3 regions of the Rossellomorea sp. H136 genome follow, and region 3 is predicted to be linked to each of the others. Evidence: a T-box and tRNA genes for the amino acid it is inferred to sense, from the RefSeq annotation. Region 3 holds a T-box; the other regions hold tRNA genes.
The links. The T-box of region 3 lies ahead of thrS (threonine--tRNA ligase). A T-box ahead of a tRNA ligase gene usually reads a tRNA of that ligase, here a tRNA-Thr.
Positions count from the first base shown of each region.

Region 1 (3,824 bases), 2.3 Mb from region 3:
AAGTTTTTTGACGACAGTCAAAATAACTATCCATGCGTGACTTATGAAGGGAAATGCTACCCTAAGTCAAAAATGGTATTGCGGGGACAGGATTTGAACCTGCGACCTTCGGGTTATGAGCCCGACGAGCTACCGAACTGCTCCACCCCGCGACGATATAAATATAGTAAAGGTAAAAATGGAGGAGGAAGGGGGATTCGAACCCCCGCGGGCTGTTACACCCCTGTCGGTTTTCAAGACCGATCCCTTCAGCCGGACTTGGGTATTCCTCCGTGTATAATGGACCCTGTAGGACTCGAACCTACGACCGGACGGTTATGAGCCGTCTGCTCTAACCAACTGAGCTAAGGGTCCTTATAATCGTGCGTCATGTATTTAGTAATAGCGGCGGAGGGGATCGAACCCCCGACCTCACGGGTATGAACCGTACGCTCTAGCCAGCTGAGCTACACCGCCACGAAACCTTTTCGATCAATCTGAATCTTGATTAAGCAAGATTCAATAAAGTTTATTTACTTTCGTAAAAAACTTGGTGGAGCCTAGCGGGATCGAACCGCTGACCTCCTGCGTGCAAAGCAGGCGCTCTCCCAGCTGAGCTAAGGCCCCAAAAGAAGTGGTCGGGAAGACAGGATTCGAACCTGCGACCCCTTGGTCCCAAACCAAGTGCTCTACCAAGCTGAGCTACTTCCCGATCTATATGGCGCGCCCGAGAGGAGTCGAACCCCTAACCTTTTGATCCGTAGTCAAACGCTCTATCCAATTGAGCTACGGGCGCTAAATGATTTTTTATAAGAAACAATGGTGCCGAGGACCGGAATCGAACCGGTACGGTAGTCACCTACCGCAGGATTTTAAGTCCTGTGCGTCTGCCAGTTCCGCCACCCCGGCAAGTCTGGAGCGGAAGACGGGATTCGAACCCGCGACCCCCACCTTGGCAAGGTGGTGTTCTACCACTGAACTACTTCCGCGAAATAAATGGTGCGGGTGAAGGGACTTGAACCCCCACGCCTTGCGGCGCCAGATCCTAAGTCTGGTGCGTCTGCCAATTCCGCCACACCCGCATGATAAAAAACATTAGATATTTCGCATTCACGAAAATCTTTGGTGAGCCATGAAGGATTCGAACCTTCGACCCTCTGATTAAAAGTCAGATGCTCTACCAACTGAGCTAATGGCTCATATAAAAAGATGATTCCCAAAACCAAAATGGTGCCGGCAAGAGGACTTGAACCCCCAACCTACTGATTACAAGTCAGTTGCTCTACCAGTTGAGCTACACCGGCATATATGATTGGTTTACTTTTATATGAAGACTAATTAATGAAAAATAGTTTTCATATAGGTATTTTAAGGATAGATATTTTGCTGACGCAAAAATCTTTGGTGGAGGATGACGGGATCGAACCGCCGACCCTCTGCTTGTAAGGCAGATGCTCTCCCAGCTGAGCTAATCCTCCATATTGGTGACCCATACGGGATTCGAACCCGTGTTACCGCCGTGAAAGGGCGGTGTCTTAACCGCTTGACCAATGGGCCGTTTTTTTGAAATGTCCCGCTTAAGGACATTTATTACTATATCATCCTATTTCGCAGAAGTCAACTTCCTAATCATAAAAAAAGAATTATTTTTCCGGTTGCTTATCAAAACCGTTTTGCAAGCCGAAGAAGAATATACCACATCTTCAAACCTTATATCAATAGGAAAATAATAAATCATTAAAAATTGCTACAGTCCAAACTACTGTCCCCTCGCCAGTCTTGAATGTGAGATAAGCGTTAAAGGTATTTACATTGCCAAAATTAATAACAATAGGAAGCGTAACTACACTCATCTTTCAAGTAGAAATCCTGGCTTCATTTGAAAGATTTCTATGATACTATTTGAATTTGAATCTTATACCCTGTTGCAATGGTAGCTTTGGTCACGGCTCGAATATCTCCGTCATAGTATGGAATGATCGAAGAGAGATTCCATAATTGCTGACACACTAAAAGCTTCTGTTAATTGGTGAATAAAAAAAGCAGCTACAAGAGCTGCATAAGTTTATCTCCATGATATTTAGATTTTTCACGAATTTTGTTGAATTGGCTTATATCACTTGTCATTTCCAATTTATAATTAAAACTGAAAAACCAAAACTTATGCCATTCTCTTTTAAAATTGCGTAACATAGAAACCCCTCCACATTATCAATCTTTTGTTCCCTGCATGTTTAGAATAGCAAATAAGTGTAAACATATATTTAAAACCATGTTAAGGTTTGTAAAATTTCTTTCTGGGTATAAAAAAGATTTTGCAATATCCTACAATAGTTCCTGTAAGTTCATATAAACTATAGAAAAAACTAGTAAATGGAAGGTTAGGAATTTGATGAAATGGAGACTCGGTCTTTTAATCACCTTAATTGTGATTTTCATTCTAATGTTGAGAATTTCCTGGAATGGAAGTTGGGATAATTTTAATAAATACAAAATAAATCAAGAAAACTGGGTAGGTGCATGGACCGCAAGTATGCAAACACCTTTAGACGATGGAATTTCCCATAAAGGATTTGAAGATCAAACGATTCGAATGATCCTCCTTCCTCATGTTGATGGTAATAAGATACGACTCCGCCTATCAAATGTCTTTTCTGAAAAACCCCTAGCCATTGAAGAGGTACATGTGGCCATTTCTCAAAAAGGCTCTGAAATTGTCCCAGATACAGATCAACAGGTGACATTTGAAGGCAAATCAACTGTGACCATCCCTCCAGGTGAGAGAAAATTCAGTGATTCCATTACATTAGAAGTCTCTGGTGATAAAGCTCTTGCAGTAAGTCTATATGTCAAAGAAAAATCCGGACCTGTCACTTGGCATCCAGTATCTATGCAAACGACCTATATTTCAAGGGGAAATGATGTTTCGATGTCCGATTCTTCGGCTTTTAACGAACTGGAAGAATCATGGTTTTGGTTGGATGGAGTAGACGTATTAACTGATTCATCTAAGAAAGGCATTGTTGTAATAGGGAGTTCTCTCGCAAATGGAAATAGTTCAACAGTAAATACAAATCGACGTTGGCCCGATTACCTGGCAAGACGATTAAATCAGGAAAATTCAGATTTGACTATCATGAATGCGGGGATCTCTGCCAATCAACTGATCAACAGTCTGCCTGATAAGGGTGAAAATGCCTTTGCAAGGCTCGAAAGGGATGTTTTCAATCAATCAGGTGTAAAAGCAGTGATCCTTCACCAGGGGTTGAATGATATAAGACATCATCCTGAATATGATGCTGACAAAATCATCGAGAGGATGAAGCAGATCATTGTTTCTACCCAAGAACAGGGCTTGACCATTTATGGTGGTACATTGACTCCTTTTAAAGGATCAGGAATGTTCACATCTAAAGGGGAAAATACACGTCAGGAAGTGAATGACTGGATAAGAACAAGCGGGGAGTTTGATGGGGTCATCGACTTTGACAAAGCTATGCGGGATCCAGATGAACCTGAACGCTACCTGCAAAAATATGACTCGGGAGATCACCTCCACCCCAATGATGCGGGTTATAAGAGAATGGCTGATACCGTTGATCTTTCATTATTCAAATAGTGGGATAAAGAGATATTGTACTTTGTCCCACATCCTTTTAATTTTGTTGTCTATGCTTCTTCCAATCATAACGCAGTTTACAAGCATTCCTTAGCGTCTTCATACGAATTCTAATGAATATTATTCAACTTCATTTCATGATACTTTATTTTTTCCTGCAACTTCTTTTTAATCTGACAGTCTAAACATCCTTCCAGCAAAACTCGGTTGTAGTGAATCCTCAAAA
Region 1 covers NZ_CM166371.1:4,507,784-4,511,607, forward strand. The annotation lists tRNA gene ACYH0O_RS22695 (tRNA-Met) at 79-152, opposite strand; tRNA gene ACYH0O_RS22700 (tRNA-Ser) at 180-272, opposite strand; tRNA gene ACYH0O_RS22705 (tRNA-Ile) at 281-354, opposite strand; tRNA gene ACYH0O_RS22710 (tRNA-Met) at 383-456, opposite strand; tRNA gene ACYH0O_RS22715 (tRNA-Ala) at 531-606, opposite strand; tRNA gene ACYH0O_RS22720 (tRNA-Pro) at 615-691, opposite strand; tRNA gene ACYH0O_RS22725 (tRNA-Arg) at 699-775, opposite strand; tRNA gene ACYH0O_RS22730 (tRNA-Leu) at 800-888, opposite strand; tRNA gene ACYH0O_RS22735 (tRNA-Gly) at 894-968, opposite strand; tRNA gene ACYH0O_RS22740 (tRNA-Leu) at 977-1,061, opposite strand; tRNA gene ACYH0O_RS22745 (tRNA-Lys) at 1,103-1,178, opposite strand; tRNA gene ACYH0O_RS22750 (tRNA-Thr) at 1,208-1,283, opposite strand; tRNA gene ACYH0O_RS22755 (tRNA-Val) at 1,382-1,457, opposite strand; tRNA gene ACYH0O_RS22760 (tRNA-Glu) at 1,462-1,536, opposite strand; gene ACYH0O_RS22765 (SGNH/GDSL hydrolase family protein) at 2,372-3,598, shown strand.
Region 1: it encodes a tRNA-Thr, which carries the amino acid that the T-box ahead of thrS (threonine--tRNA ligase) is inferred to sense. The anticodon was not compared.

Region 2 (9,359 bases), 780 kb from region 3:
AAGATCCCTAGAAGATGACTAGGTAGATAGGTCAGAGATGGAAGCATGGCGACATGTGGAGTTGACTGATACTAATCGATCGAGGACTTAACCACAAAGAGTCATTTATGAAATGAACAACAATGGGTCGGTATTCGGCTTTCTTGACATCAATTCTTTATCTAGTTTTCAGGGAATAAATTTTATACGAAATTATAAAAAAAGCCTTGAAAAAATATATCTACGCGATATAATAGTACTTGTCCTTAAAAAAGAGACAAGAAAACAGTCTGGTGACAATGGCGAAGAGGTCACACCCGTTCCCATGCCGAACACGGAAGTTAAGCTCTTCAGCGCCGATGGTAGTTGGGGGATCTCCCCCTGTGAGAGTAGGACGTCGCCAGGCATATCGTTCCGCAGTAGCTCAGTGGTAGAGCTATCGGCTGTTAACCGATCGGTCGCAAGTTCGAATCTTGCCTGCGGAGCCATCATATGGAGAGCTGTCCGAGTGGCCGAAGGAGCACGATTGGAAATCGTGTAGGCGGTTAATGCTGTCTCAAGGGTTCAAATCCCTTGCTCTCCGCCATAACTTTTCTTCTTATTAAGGCCCATTGGTCAAGCGGTTAAGACACCGCCCTTTCACGGCGGTAACACGGGTTCGAATCCCGTATGGGTCACCAACACTTTTTATTCGAAAGTGAAAACAATACAATTAATATATTGGAGGATTAGCTCAGCTGGGAGAGCATCTGCCTTACAAGCAGAGGGTCGGCGGTTCGATCCCGTCATCCTCCACCATGTTTTTTTACGAAGCTTAAGCGGAGTGAAATAATCTTCCTTAAATTATAAGTTTAACTTAACAAGTTATATCGTCGCGGGGTGGAGCAGTTCGGTAGCTCGTCGGGCTCATAACCCGAAGGTCGCAGGTTCAAATCCTGTCCCCGCAATACCATTTTTGACTTAGGATAGCATTATCCTTGGTGAGTCACGCATGGATAGTTATTTTGACTGTCGTCAAAAAACTTTGGTCCGGTAGTTCAGTTGGTTAGAATGCCTGCCTGTCACGCAGGAGGTCGCGGGTTCGAGTCCCGTCCGGACCGCCATTTTTATTTTACATAGTGGCTCAGTAGCTCAGTTGGTAGAGCAATGGACTGAAAATCCATGTGTCGGCGGTTCGATTCCGTCCTGAGCCACCATTTATCACTATTCTTGATGCCGGTGTAGCTCAACTGGTAGAGCAACTGACTTGTAATCAGTAGGTTGGGGGTTCAAGTCCTCTTGCCGGCACCACCCGAGTGATTTAATATGTGGAGGGGTAGCGAAGTGGCTAAACGCGGCGGACTGTAAATCCGCTCCTTCGGGTTCGGCAGTTCGAATCTGCCCCCCTCCACCAAGATTTTTTGCGGAACCTCATCGAAATAAAATAATCTTCCTTAAACTTTGCAGCGAAGCATTATGCATCAAAGCGAATAGCATGAGGAATCACTGGAAATCAATTATATTTCATAGGGGTATAGTTTAAAGGTAGAACGAAGGTCTCCAAAACCTTTGGTGTGGGTTCGATTCCTACTACCCCTGCCAATTAAATCATGGCGATTGTGGCGAAGTGGTTAACGCACCTGATTGTGGTTCAGGCATTCGTGGGTTCGATTCCCATCAGTCGCCCCATAAAAGTCACATTTTCATTTCCGTGACATATACTATCAGTGGGCTATAGCCAAGCGGTAAGGCATCGCACTTTGACTGCGACATGCGTTGGTTCGAATCCAGCTAGCCCAGTAGTGCGGAAGTAGTTCAGTGGTAGAACACCACCTTGCCAAGGTGGGGGTCGCGGGTTCGAATCCCGTCTTCCGCTCCAATATTAAGGCGGCATAGCCAAGTGGTAAGGCATGGGTCTGCAAAACCCTGATCACCGGTTCAAATCCGGTTGCCGCCTCCAAATGTAATGCCGGTGTGGCGGAATTGGCAGACGCGCACGACTCAAAATCGTGTTCCTCTGGAGTGCCGGTTCGATCCCGGCCACCGGTACCATTCGCGGGTGTAGTTTAGTGGTAAAACCTCAGCCTTCCAAGCTGATGATGAGGGTTCGATTCCCTTCACCCGCTCCAACTTACATACGATAGACTTTCTCATTAGAGGAAGTCTTTTTTTATTGTTTGAAACTGAAAATTTGGAGGTATATGGGGAAGAATATTAAAAAAGAATAGGTTTTGGTGTGGAGCAGTGAGTAACAGCTTTATTTTAGATTAGTAAGGTGTGGTTTGAAAGTTTATAAATATTATAGATATAAGTAGTAGCATTTTGTACAGGAATTGAGTCAAAACATGACTATTTTAAAGTGAAAATGGTTAATTTGACAAAAGAAGCAAATTTCTAATGATGGAAGTGCTAGATTATAGGCTTTTGATAATTTATTATCGAGTTTGGTAGATATATTATCGACTTTACTACATTTATTATCACCATTCCGATTTTATTTTAAATTCACCACATTTATTTTCAAATACACGATTTTATTTTCAAATCCCATCATTCCATCATTCATTCCAACCAGTTCTCACCACTCTAATCCCACCCACTTATCGAATCGTCCCAAGGGTTCCCGCACCAAGATCACCACACCACAATCGATCACGACACACGAACCCCATCCACTTCATTTACCCACACCACAACCAATCCAAAACCATCTAGTCAAAATTTTGCACCTTCTTTGTCAATTGAGTTCCCCTTTTTAAGAAAGCGCTGCCATTATAATGTAAGAAAGCGATTACATAATTAGGGGTGGTGATACGGGTGGAACCAAAGATTCAGACTGGACCAGTAAGCCCAGACGTGCAAATGAAAGCAGTGTCGAAGAAGAAGTTTAAGTATAAGAGCTTGCTGACGTATGCTGCCTTTGTTGGACCGGCACTTTTATTTTTCTTAGTGATTCAGATTCTTCCGTTCTTGATGGGTGTGTATTATTCGTTTACTTCATGGAATGGTGTCAGCTCGGTTGTTGAGTGGGTTGGGTTTGAGAATTATATTAAGATCTTTACGGATGATAAGACGTTCTTTAATTCCTTTATGTTTACGACGAAGTTTATGTTTGCGGCTGTGTTTATTAGTAACTTAATAGGTTTTGGATTTGCGTTACTGTTAAATGCGGCATTGAAAACCCGTAATATTTTACGGACAGTGTTTTTTATTCCGAACGTGATCGGTGGATTGCTACTCGGGTTCATCTGGCAGTTCATTTTTGTTAAAGGGTTTGCATCACTCGGGAATATGACGGATATAGGATTCTTTAAAATGCCTTGGCTTGGTGATGAGACGACGGCATTCTGGGGAATTGTCATCGTGTTTGCGTGGCAGATCAGTGGTTATATGATGGTCATCTATGTTGCGGCATTGCAAGGGGTGGATAATTCACTTTTGGAAGCAGCGAGGATAGATGGAGCATCAAACTGGACGTTGTTGACGAAGATTATCATTCCGTTGATTCTACCGGCATTCACGATTTGTTTCTTCTTGACGATTTCAATGGCCTTTAAGATATTCGATTTGAACATCTCGTTAACAGGTGGGGGACCTTTCAATTCTACACAATCTGTTGCGATCAATATTTACCAAGAGGCGTTCCAAAACAACCGTTACGGCCTGGGAACAGCGAAATCGATACTGTTCTTTGTGGTAGTGGCAGTGTTTACGACTATTCAGGTGATGGTGACGAAGAAGAAGGAGGTTCAGGCGTAATGGGCAATCGCTATACGAAAAGAACGTTTGTATTAGAGATTATCGGTATTGTCATAGGGCTCATTTTTCTTATTCCTTTCTACTTCGTACTCATCAACTCAGTGAAGCCATTTGCAGCGATTTTGATCGATGCGGCGGCGTGGCCAAAGGAATTTGTTTTCTCTAACTATGCGAAAGTGTGGGAGATCATCAACTTCCCCCGTGCATTCTGGAACTCCTTGGTCATCACTGTTTTCAGCAACATTGGATTAGTGATTATCAGCTCCATGGCTGCGTGGAAAATGGTACGAACGCCAGGGAAGTTCAGCAAAATCTTATTTGTCATCTTTGTGTCAGCCATGGTCATTCCGTTCCAGACGGTGATGATTCCTCTTATGAAAGTTGGAGGAACTCTTGGGCTTACGAATAGTATTCCAGGTTTGATCATCATGTACTTCGGATTTGGGGTCCCACTTTCTCTGTTCTTATATCATGGATTTGTAAAAACCGTTCCGATTGAGATTGAAGAATCCGCGATGATTGATGGCTGCAGTCAGTTTGGTGTGTTCTGGAGAATTGTATTCCCATTACTTAAGCCAATAACAGTGACCGTGATCATTCTGAACACCTTATGGATTTGGAATGACTATCTGCTTCCCCTTCTTGTATTACAGGATGCGGAACTGCGTACGATTCCACTCGCAGCAAGCTCGTTCTTCGCTCAGTATACGAAGCAATGGGATATGGGTCTTGCAGCATTGGTGCTAGGCATTACACCGATCATCATTTTCTTCTTATTTTTACAGAAGCATATCATCAAGGGAATTGCTTCAGGGTCAATTAAGTAGATATAAAGTTTCTGTAGAGATGGTCTATCATTGATACAGAAATTTATATAAAATAATTTATATCAGGGAGGTCAATCCATTTATGAAACGTATACTTTTACTTTGTATGTCTTTGGTTTTAGTATTTGGAATTATTGCCGGATGTTCTTCTAAAGACACTACAAGCAAATCAGGTGGAGAGTCTGGATCAGGTGATGATGTAGTAACCCTTAATTTCTTCCAGTTCAAGGTTGAAATTGCCGATCAGCTTCAAGAAATGATTAATGAGTTCGAAGCTGAGCATCCAAACATTAAGATTAAGCTTGAAACAGTTGGTGGAGGTGCCGATTACGGTGCAGCTTTGAAAGCGAAATTTGCTTCTGGTGAAGAACCGGACATTTTCAACAACGGTGGTTTTAAAGAATTAGAGCTTTGGAAAGAGAAGTTAGCGGATCTTTCTGGTGAGCCATGGGTTGAACATGTTCTTCCGATCGGGAAAGTTCCGATGACAGATGAAGACGGCAAGCTTTATGGTATGCCGGTTAACCTTGAAGGCTACGGCTTTGTATATAATAAAGATTTATTTGAAGAAGCGGGGATAACGGAGCCGCCTGCAACGATTGATGAGTTAAAAGACGCTGCGAAGAAGCTGGAAGCGAAGAAAATCACACCTTTCTCAGCGGGTTACGGCGAGTGGTGGGTAATTGGTCAACATTTACTTAACATTCCGTTTGCTCAACAGGAAGATCCGGATGCGTTCATCGCCGGACTTTATGATGGTTCTGAGAAAATTGTAGGAAACGAAAAGTTCAAGCAATTTAAAGAAGTTTTAGATGCTGAGCTTAAGTATGCAAATGATAATCCGTTAACGACGGATTACAATACACAAGTAACGCTATTTGCCTCTGGTGAAACGGCGATGCTGCAACAAGGGAACTGGACTGAGAACATGATCACAGAGATCAATCCTGAAATCAACATGGGCTTCCTTCCGATTTCTATCAGCAATGATGATAGTGCTGATCGCCTTCCTGTAGGTGTACCGAATAACTGGGTATTAAACAAGAACTCCCAGCATCTTGAAGAAGCGAAAACATTCTTGGAGTGGATGGTTTCATCTGAAACTGGTAAGCGTTATATCACGGAAGAATTTGCATTCATCCCGGCATTCGATAACATCGAGCCAAATGGTCTTGGGGACTTAGGTCAGTCTATCCTTGACTACTCTAAAGAAGAGAAGACGATTCCTTGGACTTGGTTCAAATGGCCGGATGGAGCGAATAAGGAATTCGCCGCAACGATCCAGGAATATGCCGCAGGTAAAATTGATTATGATACTGTACTTGAGCGATTCCAGCAAACATGGGATAACTTGAAGTAAATCGATTAATAGAAAGCATGTCTACTTAGGGCATGCTTTCTATTTTATAAGTTTAATAGGAATATTTCGAAAAAACACTTCCAAGAGCGGGGAAAAACACTTTATACTAGTGTATAAGTGAGACCTGGGAGGTCCGTCCCTCATGTTAAAGACCAGCATTCGGAATAAGTTGATTGTGTTGTTGATGATTACGACGATTGTGCCGTTTGGAAGTTCGATTATTATTACATATTTGTATACGAAGGATTCCATAGAGGAGCAGGTGGTGGAGGAGAGCAGCAATCTTCTTTATCAGGGAAAGGTGAATCTGGAGAGCTATATTAATGAGCTCAACGGGTTAACTCTATCACTCTATAATAATCCTGATTTTATCAACTTCATGAGATCACCCAGTCAAGAGAATAATTACTTGACGATCGGCATTGTAAAGAATGTTGTGCAAACGATTCTCTACACGGGTGATACAATTAACGGGGTACGTATTTCCTTCGCAGATGGTGACCGCGTCATCTCTGCAACAAAGCGCTCTACAGTTGTTTTTTCCAATAAGGTAAGGGATTCACAATGGGAGTCCTTCAGAAATGCAGAGCGCAGCCCTTATAACATGTATATTGAACCAACCCATAGTCAGGAAGAAAAGAATATCAACCGGTCGAAGGATATTGTCACGATTCACCGGGCATTCCGAAACGTTCCCGGCGATGAGGTACTTGCGTATATTTCATTGGAGGTTTCGCCTGACAAGATCATTGATTTGAGTAGAAACCTGTATAACGGTAAGTCAGAAGAATTCTACCTTCTTTCTTCCGAAGGGGAAATGATTTATAGCTCGGACCGGGATGTGTCGGACGATGGCAACAACCAGAAGTGGATTAAGAGGATAACGGAATCAAAAGATGTATCAGGGACACTCGAGTGGAAAGAGGACTCTTTCAACGGGGTGATGATGTACGACCAGCTACCTGCTTCGGCTGGAGGTTGGTTGTTAGTGAAAAGGGTCCCTTACGTAAATCTTTATGAAAGCGCATTTAGTGTGGCAAAGATTAATATTTTATTCGGAGTACTTGGATTATCCCTCGTGGTCCTGGCAACTCTCTTTGTATCTTTTAAAATTACATCACCGATAAGGATTCTGCTTCAAAATATCCAGCAGGTTGAAAAAGGGAATATGAAGGTACAGTCTGAATCGTTCGGTTCCGATGAAATTGGGATCCTCGGCTTCAGGTTTCAGCAGATGATCGAGCGGATCAATCATTTGATCAACCGTGAATACAAGCTTGAGCTTGAGAACAAGACGAATCAATTAAAGGTTCTCCAATCTCAAATCAATCCGCATTTTCTCTATAATGCCTTGCAATCCATTGGAACGATTGCTTTGAAGAACAAGGTTCCGCAAATCTACTCCCTGATCACCCACCTTTCCAAAATAATGAGGTACGGGATGAATATGGAGGAGGATGTGGTTCCATTAAGCAAGGAAATCAATTACACGAACGCCTATCTTCTTTTACAAAAAGAACGTTTCGGTGAGAATCTGGATTACAGTGTAGATGTAGAAGATAAGGTAATGGGGACCCCAGTACCGAAGATGATCCTTCAGCCCCTCATTGAAAACTACTTCAAACATGGATTCGATATTCGGGACGGGGTAGGGCGTATATGGTTATCCTGCTTTCAGGATGAGGAAGAATTGGTGATGATTGTCCGTGATAATGGTGTTGGCGTAACGGAAAGCAGACTTAGGGAAATCGGGGACCACTTTAAAGCAGATGCTTGGAATAAAACGGGGGATGAGACCAATATCGGACTGAAGAATGTTTATGCTCGCTTAAAACTCTACTATGACCACCAGGCCACTTTACAGCTTGAAAATCATGATGAGGGAGGCTTTATGGTCACCATGAGGCTGCCGATAAGAATGGAAGGTGAAGCAAATGAAAGCAATCATCATTGACGACGAAAAGCATGTGCGTGAGGGGTTACTTTTATTAGCAGAATGGGACAAGCATGGAATTCACACTATTCTGGAGGCGGAAGATGGAGATCAAGCCATCGAATTGATCACAGAGCACCGTCCGGAAATCATTTTCACTGATATGAGGATGCCGAAGCGGGATGGCATCACCCTATTAAAATGGCTTCATGCGTCTGACCTAAAAAGCAAAACCATTGTTGTAAGCGGGTATGATGATTTCGAGTATATGAGAAACGCGATCTTTTACAAAAGCTTTGATTATATTCTGAAGCCGATTGAACCGGATGTGTTAAATGAAACACTGGATAAAGCGGTAAAAGAGTGGAATGAACAGGCTCAATCAAGAAAATCCCAAGTCGAGGAAAATCGAGTGATGAATGAGGTAAAGCCTCTCTATTGGGATCGGTTATTCTCAAGTCTCTGTGCGAAGGAGAGCATTACCACAGAGATGGTAGAAAAGGTTGAACAGGAGTTTGGGATTGCCATTACAAAGCGTGAAAAGACCGTTGCCCTCATCCCCATCAAACCGATCGTGGAGAAACTCTTTCAAGGAGACCGGGACCTGGCCTTTTTCACCCTTAGCAATATTTGCAATGAATTGCTGCGAAAGCAAAATGATGGAGTTTGCTTCCGGAATGGGAACAAAGAAGAAGAGCTTGTGATTCTCTTCTGGAATGATAAGAATGTGACGTATCTGTTAGAGGAAATCTACTCACTGATCTATCAATATAGCAAACTCTTTACGATCATTGCCCTTGGGCAGCAGTCTAAGAAAATAAACGAAGCGTATGAATCTGCTTTACATGTGTATCTTAAGCATTCCCTGCTTGATCAAAAGAAAATCGTCACCCATAAAGATATGAAACCGAGCCCCCTGCTGCACCTATTGGATCACTCCAATGAATTAAAATGGGCAATCCGTTCAGGAAGCGGCGATCAGGTTCAGTCCCAGTTAGAGAGGATATTTTCACAGATGGAAACGGAGCATGCACTGTCACTTGAGCAGCTCCAGATGTGGGAAAATCAATTCGAGTTATTACGGAATAATTGGTTGAAAGAGTATGAGATTCACTATCAAGCACCATTCTATAGGGGCCAGGGTTATTGGAATGAAGACGGCTCGTTTTCATTCCGGAAATTTAAAGAGGAAAAGGCGAAAGAGTTCAGTGAATTAATTCAAACCCTTTCAAAAGCAAAGTATCAACGGGAAAAGAACAATATGCAGCAGATTGAAGAATATCTTCAACAGCACTATCAAGAAGACATCAATCTACAGGACATTGCCGATCGTTTTTACTTAAGCAGGGAATATATTTCACGTAAGTTCAAACAGGATCATGGATCTACCATCACGGATTACGTTACGAATATCCGGATGGAAAAAGCAAAGAAACTGCTTGGAAATCCTTATTTGAAAATCTATGAAGTTGCCTATGGTGTAGGGTTTGGGAATGAGAAATATTTCAGTAAAGTATTTAAA
Region 2 covers NZ_CM166371.1:1,463,984-1,473,342, forward strand. The annotation lists rRNA gene ACYH0O_RS07325 (23S ribosomal RNA) at 1-95, shown strand, start outside; rRNA gene rrf (5S ribosomal RNA) at 269-385, shown strand; tRNA gene ACYH0O_RS07335 (tRNA-Asn) at 393-467, shown strand; tRNA gene ACYH0O_RS07340 (tRNA-Ser) at 474-565, shown strand; tRNA gene ACYH0O_RS07345 (tRNA-Glu) at 585-659, shown strand; tRNA gene ACYH0O_RS07350 (tRNA-Val) at 702-777, shown strand; tRNA gene ACYH0O_RS07355 (tRNA-Met) at 853-926, shown strand; tRNA gene ACYH0O_RS07360 (tRNA-Asp) at 1,006-1,082, shown strand; tRNA gene ACYH0O_RS07365 (tRNA-Phe) at 1,100-1,175, shown strand; tRNA gene ACYH0O_RS07370 (tRNA-Thr) at 1,194-1,269, shown strand; tRNA gene ACYH0O_RS07375 (tRNA-Tyr) at 1,289-1,372, shown strand; tRNA gene ACYH0O_RS07380 (tRNA-Trp) at 1,487-1,560, shown strand; tRNA gene ACYH0O_RS07385 (tRNA-His) at 1,572-1,647, shown strand; tRNA gene ACYH0O_RS07390 (tRNA-Gln) at 1,687-1,758, shown strand; tRNA gene ACYH0O_RS07395 (tRNA-Gly) at 1,763-1,837, shown strand; tRNA gene ACYH0O_RS07400 (tRNA-Cys) at 1,845-1,918, shown strand; tRNA gene ACYH0O_RS07405 (tRNA-Leu) at 1,927-2,010, shown strand; tRNA gene ACYH0O_RS07410 (tRNA-Gly) at 2,014-2,087, shown strand; gene ACYH0O_RS07415 (carbohydrate ABC transporter permease) at 2,776-3,717, shown strand; gene ACYH0O_RS07420 (carbohydrate ABC transporter permease) at 3,717-4,544, shown strand; gene ACYH0O_RS07425 (ABC transporter substrate-binding protein) at 4,627-5,904, shown strand; gene ACYH0O_RS07430 (sensor histidine kinase) at 6,047-7,858, shown strand; gene ACYH0O_RS07435 (response regulator transcription factor) at 7,839-9,359, shown strand, end outside.
Region 2: it encodes a tRNA-Thr, which carries the amino acid that the T-box ahead of thrS (threonine--tRNA ligase) is inferred to sense. The anticodon was not compared.

Region 3 (9,359 bases):
CCCCCTGCTTTGCTACCAGGATGGCATCACTATCTGTTTCGATGGCTCGCTGAACGCTGGGGTAATCCGTCGTTACGAAGGGTTGACCGTTTCCTCCACCGAAAATCACAATGTATCCTTTGGCAAGATGGTGAACGGCTCGAAGGCGAATATATGGTTCGGCAACCGTTGAAACAGGGATAGAAGTCATCACTCGAACTTCTTTGTCGGTCTTACTTTTCAACACTCCTCTAAGCATCAAACTGTTGATGATGGTTCCGAGAGTCCCAATACTATCAGCTTCTACCCGCTCTATTCCCCATGTATCTGCCAAGCTTCCTCGAAAAATATTGCCGCCACCCACAACTAAGGAAACTTCAATCCCCATATTGACGATCGAAATTATTTCGCCCGCAATGTGATCAAGCTCTTCAGTACCAAAATTATTCCCTTCCTTATCCGCCAGCGCTCCACCACTTAATTTAATTAACACACGCTTGTATCTCATTTATATTCCTCCCCCGGACATAAAAAAAGAACTAAAAAGGTTATAAATACCCTTTTAGCTCTTTATATAGGAGAAGAAATGCCGAAATATAATTGATGATTAATAAACATTCCTTCTCCCCCTCTCGCACTATTCAGAATTTTCCTTCTCTAATTGTATAGAAAATACAGGAAATGGTCAAGTGGACTTTTTAATTTAGTTTGCCTTACTATTTAAGCCGTTTACTTCTTCTTGTAATTTCAATATAACTTCTTTTATTCTTAACATACCAACATTTCCTCCCCTTCTCTTACGTAATGAAATGACTTCACCCTTGATTTCCTTGTCTCCTATTACCATCATATAAGGAACTTTTTGCATTTCTGCTTCCCTGATTTTCAGACCGACTTTTTCTACACGATCATCGACTTCCACCCTAAAGCCTTCTCTTTCTAACTTTGACTTCACTCCTTGAGCATATTGGAAATGTGCGTCGGAGATAGGAAGGATTTTGACCTGGTGGGGAGCTAACCAAAGTGGAAAATCCCCTCCGAAATGTTCAATGATGATTGCCATAAAACGTTCGATCGAACCGTAAATCGCTCGATGAATCATAATCGGTCTGACTGCTTCATTGTCTTCATCAATATATTCACACTCGAATTTTTCAGGCATTTGGAAATCAAGTTGAACCGTGCCACATTGCCAGCTTCGACCAATAACGTCTAATATATGAAAATCTATTTTTGGTCCGTAGAACGCACCGTCTCCTTTATTAACATGATAGTTGACTCCTCTCTCTTTCAACACACCTTCCAAATCTCCTTCAGCTTTATCCCATAATGCAACGGAGCCCATAAAATCTTCCGGACGAGTAGAAAGCTCAACCTTATAGTCAAACCCAAATTTGCTATAGAAAAGATCAATAAGATCCAATACTTTATGAAGCTCCGACTGAATCTGATCTTCCCTTACAAATAGATGAGCATCATCCTGAGTGAAGGAACGGACTCTCAATAATCCACTTAATGAACCCGATAGCTCATGTCGATGAACTAAACCCAGTTCACCGTAACGAAGGGGTAATTCCCGATAACTTCTTCTCTTGTTTTTATAGATCAATACTGCCCCTGGACAACTCATTGGCTTGATTGCATATTTCTGATCATCTACTTCTGAGAAATACATATTCTCATGGTAATGATTCCAGTGGCCTGACTTTTCCCATAGCTCCTGCTTCATCATAATGGGAGTCCTAATCTCCTGATATCCAGCTTTCCGATGTTCCCTCTTCCAAAAGTCTTCTAACTCATTCCGTAATAGCATCCCTTTCGGTAAATAAAAGGGCATCCCGGGTGCCTCCTCCATCGATACAAATAACTCCAGCTCCTGACCTAGTTTCCTGTGATTTCTTTTTTCTACTTCAGATTGAATTGACATTTTGTTTCCTCCTAATCATTTTTTTATATAAAAAACCGCATTCATCCCTAACAAGGGACGAATGCGGTCGTGGTACCACCCTAATTCCGAAGTGCTAAACATAGCTCTCCGCTCAAAGTTGATAACGGTTTTCCCGATTATGGATACTGACATTTCACCATAATAGCTCCGAGGTGGTAAATCATTTCCTTTTCTTCAGGGCTCTCAGCCATGGTGACCCTGTTCTCTGGTAAGAAAAACAGCAAATGATTCGTGTCCTCTTCAACACTTTATTATTCAATTAATAAAAAAAACCGCACCCATCCCTAACCAAGGGACGAGTGCGGTCGTGGTTCCACCCTAATTCAGAAGTGTAAAATATTACTCTTCGCTTAAGTAAGATAACGGTTTTCCCGATTATGGATACTGACATTTCACCATAATAGCTCCGAGGTGGTAAATCATTCTTTTCTCTTCAGGGCTCTCAGCCGGTGACCCTGCTCTCTGATCAAGAAAAAACGGAATGAATCATGTCCTCATCTTTGCTTTCGTATAGTATATTCAAAATAGAAGAAATTTGTTATTGAAATTATATGGTAGTATTTTCTAACTGTCAATAGTGATTAGATAAAAACAAGAAAAATAATCGCGACTAGAACAAGTCGGTAGATCGCAAAAGGAATTAGCTTGATTTTATTAATCACCTTTAGGAAAAAGCGTATCGACAGATAAGCAAATAGAAATGCACTTAAGAACCCAACCAAAAGAAACGGTAAAAACTCAGGGGTAAAATACATCCAGTTCTTCATAAGAGAAATCGAACTTGCCCCCAGCATGATGGGTACCGCCATAATGAATGTGAAATCTGATGCTGCCCGGTAGCTTAATCCAAGTAACACTCCTCCAGAAATGGTGGATCCTGACCGCGAAAAACCTGGCCATAATGATAAGCATTGAATAAGACCGATCACCAGCGCTTTTTTATGTGTTATCTGATCCACGTTTTCCACTGTAGCGCTTTTGGGACGAAACAAATCTGCTGCAATCATGAGGAAAGCACCGATCGTTAAACCAGCCAGAACTGTATTAAGCGAAAAAAGATGCTCATCGATATAATCCTCAAATAACAAGCCTAGAATCACTGCAGGAATTAATCCAGCCAGTATGTGGGTTAATTTTAAATTGGATGATTTACTCGCGGTCCGTTGATTCAATCCGAGTAAATCTTTAAATCTCTCTCTAAATACAATGACAACTGCTAAAATTGAGCCTAGTTGGATCACAACTTTGAACGTATTTGCCGGATATTTACCCAATACTTCTTTCGATTGGATCCATAAATCGTCTACTACAATCATATGGCCAGTGGAAGATACAGGAGCAAACTCCGTTAACCCTTCGACCATACCCAATATGAATGCTTTTATTAACATGATGACGTCCATTTATCATTTCTCCTCTATCGTTTAATCAGACTGTGAATATGACAGTCATGAAAGATAGTTGGAGTGGTATTTCACGATGACCCCAAACCCGGTTGAATCCCCACGATAATGGGAACATGATCCGTCACTGGAAAGAGTGGGAGGAAGTAGAGGCAGTATTCTTTTAAAAGGAATTCTGCTTTTATCTTCTATTTTCTTCGTCACAAGAAAAGGAGTTAAAGAGAAAGAATCATCGTCAAGATAGGCAATCTGAGCTTGATCTTGAATGACTTCTTCCCCCCTATGAGCCTGAATGTCGTTAATCTGCTGGAAAAATCCAAAAGTGCAAAATAGCACAAGCAACATAATTTTCTTCACTCTCTTCCCCCCTTTCGTGATAATCTAGATTATCATACTATAACCGGCAGGGGACGACAATAAGGAAATATACGCTTCTGAACAGAGCACTTCCAATAAATCCGAATTTTCACTAAAAAAGCCTAATCGATCAATTTCCTGGTTCAAATCAACAAAAAGCACAATAAAGGGCTTCCCTCTATCGCGCTTTTCTCTTACGTCTAATGAATATCTTTCTTCTTAAACCTCCCACCTTTTACCTCTGCTATATCAGCGATGGCTAGAAAGGCGGACGGATCATGTTCTGCAACGATGTCTTTCAGTTTCGCTTCCTCCAGACGAGTGATGACGCAGAATATCACTTTCTTATCATCTCCTGAAAATGCGCCTTCTCCCTTTAAATAGGTCACTCCTCTACCCAGTCGGTGTAAGAGGGCATCACCGATCTCCTTGTAATTTTCACTAATAATCCAAACCGATTTGGATTCATCCAGTCCTTTAATGGTAATATCTATCATTTTAAAAGCTACGTAATAAGCCAGAAGTGAATACATGGCTCTGTCCCAGCTGAATACAAATCCCGCGGAAGCCAAAATGAACAGATTGACGAACATGATGATTTCACCGACAGAGAAGGGAAGCTTTTTACTTGATAAAATAGCAAGGATTTCCGTTCCATCAAGAGATCCGCCGTAACGAATGACCATCCCCACTCCTATTCCAAGAACGATCCCGCCGAATAAAGAAGCCAGCAGAATGTCTTGGGTGAAGGCAGCTACCGGGTGAAGAAATGTGGTTGAAATCGATAGTATAATAATTCCGTATAGTGTAGAGAATGCGAAGGTTTTTCCTATTTGTTTATATCCGATGAAGAAAAAGGGGATATTAAGGATAAAGATGAAAAGACCAAGCTTAACGCCTGTAATATGGGAGAGCATAATCGAGACACCAACGATTCCTCCATCAATGACCTGGTTCGGGACTAGAAATATTTCAAGGCCAACCGCCATGATCATCGCCCCGATGGTAATGAGGACAGCTCTTTTTACTACCTCTTTAAGAGGAATCTTCTTATGCTTTATTTTCACTTGCTGCAATTGATTTATTACCTGCCCTTCAATCATCTTCATCCCTCCTCCAAAGATAAACATCCCGCGACAACTACTGAACTCATCTCACTGGAATCAAAATGATCTATGTAACAAACATACCCTAAAGTGCACTAAAACCAGCTTGTATAACTTATATATTCTATTATCAGCTTCAAAATACCTGCTTATAGTGAGGGACGGACCTCTATATGAGCTTCATCTAACTTTCATTGGCATCACGAATACCTTGTTTTAATCATGTTAATCAAGTTATCCAGCCATTTTCTATTTATTATTTCAAGGTCCGTCCCTCAGCCAATTAAATTTGACTCAAAGGGGAAAATGAAGTATTTTTAATACTTGTATATTCACATTTTGGATAGGCTGGAACTGTTTTCTGTTTCCAGGTAAATAAGGTTTTGGAGGCTTTTCTTTGATTACATTAATCAAAACTTTGTTGGTCAATATTACAATTTTGTTTTCATTTACGTATAATGCTAACGTATTATTTCCATTTAAAGAAAAACAAGTTCCACATTTTAAACATAAAATCACTTATGGTCTGATTGCATCCTTTGGGGCTTTATTATGTATGCTTTATCCGATTGAAACCCTTGGAAAAACTCATTTTGACTTACGCATGATCGCCATTTTAATAGCAACGATATACGCCGGATTATTATCAGGATCAATCGTTTTAGGGTGCGTGATCATCTTCCGCTATTTAATAGGCGGTCCATATGTCATGGTTGGAATTGCTGTCTCCGTCCTGGCGTTTGTAATTGGTATTCTCTTTCGTAAGATGTTATTAAAGACACAATATAAATTACTGGGCAGTACAATTATCTTCCTGTTTCATTCATTGTTTTACATCACGATTATCAACAGCTATATTCCTATTCTCCATTTGCCGTTTTATTTTATTTATTTCACTGTTTTCTATTTTACTTTTGTGGCTCTGGTATTCATTATTGAACATTTGATTCACACGAACAGGCAGATCGAAGAAATGGTGTATCTCGACAAATTGAATATGGTGGGACAGATGGCGGCTTCTATTGCCCATGAGATTCGCAATCCCCTTGCAACTGTAAGAGGATTCATACAGCATCTAAGCGAGGACTCTGATGATGAACAGTTTAAAAGGTACTCCCCTCTTATTCTGAATGAATTAGATCGTACGAATAAAATCATCACAGACTACCTTAGCGTAGCAAGACCAAGTGAATTTCAGCTTTCTACACTCAACCTTGAAAGAGTGCTTCAGGACTGTGTCGACTTACTAAGACCATTTGCCTCCTATTCGAATACATCGATACTATTTAACCAAAATGAAACCCATTATATTAAGGGTGATGAGCATCATATGAAGCAAGCAATTATGAACGTCATAAAGAACGGAATTGAATCCATTGAGGAACATGGGGAAATCACCCTCTTTTTAAAAGAAGACTTTTCCAGGGACAGTGTGGTAATCAATATTTCAGACACGGGAAAAGGAATGACTGGGGATGAGTTGAAAAAGATCGGTTTACCTTTTTACACTACGAAAACAAAGGGCACCGGTCTCGGAAGCATGGTGACGAATAAAATCATTCGTGAAATGGGTGGAATGATCGAGTACGAAAGTGAGTTAAATAGGGGTACTGTCGTGAAAATTCGTCTACCTCTCACACCCAAACAATAATCATCACCAAAAGCTTAGGGAATTTTAATCCTGAGCTTTTTTATTGGAATAATCTCATCTCTCTTAATCTATGATACACTTAATTTATCAAGATTTCCCAGTTCTCAGCAACCTGCTGGGAGGCTAAATACAATGAGCAAAAGATGGACATTCCTACTTCGAATAGGACTTTTTGAAAATCGTAAACGAAAAAGGAATTACCTTAAGTTTACATAATAATATTATAGACGATTAATTATCCAATACAAAACCCGACTCTATAGTAGAGCCGGGTTTTCTTCGTCTAATCTAAGAACCTCAACAAATCTCCATAAATAATATCATCAGACATGCCTAACTCTTTTCTTACAGTTTCTTTAAACGGCTCACATAATGATTCAGAAGTCGATGCTTCACTGCTCTTATCATAGCAAATATTGTCTTTATAGACGTACTCTTCAGTTACAAAATCACCATCCCTGAAAATAACAGGATGATCTTCTTTTCGAGTGAATAGATTATGTCCAAATGAAAGATTATCCTTCGTTTTAATCCCTAATAAATGGAGAATAGTTGGACGAATATCGATTTCTCCGCCTATCGTTTCGATCGTCTTTCCCTTTTCACCAGGCACATGGATAATGAGTGGAACTTGTTGAAGTTTCACATGATTCACTGGAGTGTCTTCCTGCCCTAAAAGCTCGAACACTCCATTTTCATATTTTTCGGAGATGCCATAATGGTCTCCATATAGTACAAAAATCGTATTTTTATACATTCCGTTTTTCTTAAGCCTGTTAAACAATGTTTTAATCGCTTCATCCTCATAACGTACGGTTGTTACGTAACGGTTCACAACATCCTCATTTGTTGTAGCCTCTGGAATAAGTTTATCCTCTTCTTCTAATAAAAAAGGGAAGTGATTGGTCAGCGTAATGAAACGTGTGTAAAACGGTTGAGGTAATTTCTCAAGATACGAAATAGATTGCTCAAAGAACGGGATATCCTTTAATCCGTAGTTAACAGAGTTTTCTTCCGTAACATTGAAGTCTTTCTTCGAAAAATAACGGTTGTAGCCTAACGATTCGTACATTATTTCACGATTCCAAAAAGTACGATCATTGCCATGGAAAACTGCAGCATAATAATCTTCTTTCTTTTCCAAAATATTGGGCATGCTTTTGTAACGGTTATCCGGTTTGCGAACAAATGCTGAACCGCTTGCTAGAGGGTATAAACCTGTATCGATCATGAATTCAGAATCTGAGGTTTTCCCTTGAGCAGTCTGATCATAAATATGATTGAAATAAAAACTATCCTTGATTAAAGAATTTAAAAAAGGTGTGATTTCTTCTCCGTCGACTTTTTGGTTGATGACAAAATTTTGGGTAGATTCCATACTGATCAATACAACATTTTTTCCGTCAGCAACACCGAACAAATCTGAGTTGTTGTGCTTCTTGGATTGTGTATATTTAATGGACGCTTCTGTGTCTGATTTACTGGCAAGCATTTTGGTGAAAGGTACCGTAGCTTCAACCCCAATATCATATAGGTGATAATTGTATGGTCCCACTGATTTGACTATTTGCTCTCTGTCATAGGATACAGCAAATAAATATGGAGATTTCATCAGCCCCAATCCTACAGTTACGAGCAGTAAAACTAGACTCAACCCGATATATGAAAGCTTCCATCTCCTTGAGACCTTTATGGAAGAAGTAGCCGTCCACTTTCTCTTTAATAACCACCCGACAAGAAGGAAATCTACAATTAAGAGGAGATCCCAGGGACTCATCAGTTCAATGGTACTTGGTCCGATCCCCCCCACATTTTTAAACTGAAATAAAATCGGAACGGTAATAAAATCTGAGTAAAATCGAAAATATAATAGATCGCCGTATAAGAGCCCGGTTGCAATCCCCATAACAAGGACTACAACAGCGGGTTTTATCTTCTTTGAGAAGTAAAAACTGAATCCAATTAATAGCATTAACGAGCCAAGAGGATTGAATATGATGAGTAATAAGTCCAATAAGGATTCGATACGTAAATTAAACCCAATAAAAGAAACTAACACGGTCTTTAACCATAAGGATACGAGTGCAAAACCAATTAATTTGTAAGTCTTAAATCGAGATATAATACGGGATATCCTACTCATTTCATAACCCTTGAATCGACATTACTTTGATATTCTTTGTTGAGTATCTTCATTGCTTCCAAAACCTTTCGTTCATCCTGTCTTCCCATAAGTGCTACCTGCACCCAATTTCTCTTAACTAAATAGTCACTTTCGTAGCTTAATAAAATGCCTCTATCTTTACAAACATCCCCAAACAGTCTACTACACTGTTCCCTCTCAAGGGCAATTGTAATCACTCCAGGAGAATAGTTTTCATCCCCTAGTATATGAAATCCTCCTTGAGTTAACACACACCTTACTCTCAGAGCTAATTTTTCATGAATTTCATACTCAATAAAATGAAGTGCCTTACTTAGAGCCCTTACTAGATTAGATGAATGGGTATATGGGATGCTTCCATTCACCCGGTACATTCCGATATCCAGGTACCTAGGAATTGATGGACTGGGCTGTATTTCATCTCGATGAAATACAATGGCGAGACCGGGATAAGAGCCTAATCCCTTCCCACTGACCGTTGTGGCAAAGTACACTTCCTTAAAGTCAACTGGAATGGTCCCTACAGAACTACAGGCATCGACGCATAGCTCCACTCCATACCTTTTACACAGAGAAAGTAGCCCGTTCAGGTCATACAGGTAGCCTGTCGACGTTTCACAATGAACCGTCCAAAGCCATTTTATATTTTGTTTTTCCTGGAGTAAGCTTTCCACTTCGCCTAAAGAAATTGCTTCATCCCAATCCTTTTCGAACGTATGAAAATGTAAACCAAATCTGTTTGCATGATCAA
Region 3 covers NZ_CM166371.1:2,246,842-2,256,200, reverse strand. The annotation lists gene pyrH (UMP kinase) at 1-487, opposite strand, end outside; gene thrS (threonine--tRNA ligase) at 683-1,906, opposite strand; T-box leader at 1,957-2,180, opposite strand; T-box leader at 2,216-2,437, opposite strand; gene ACYH0O_RS11285 (undecaprenyl-diphosphate phosphatase) at 2,509-3,330, opposite strand; gene ACYH0O_RS11280 (hypothetical protein) at 3,376-3,687, opposite strand; gene ACYH0O_RS11275 (YitT family protein) at 3,888-4,790, opposite strand; gene ACYH0O_RS11270 (ATP-binding protein) at 5,191-6,444, shown strand; gene ACYH0O_RS11265 (LTA synthase family protein) at 6,728-8,587, opposite strand; gene ACYH0O_RS11260 (aminotransferase class V-fold PLP-dependent enzyme) at 8,584-9,359, opposite strand, start outside.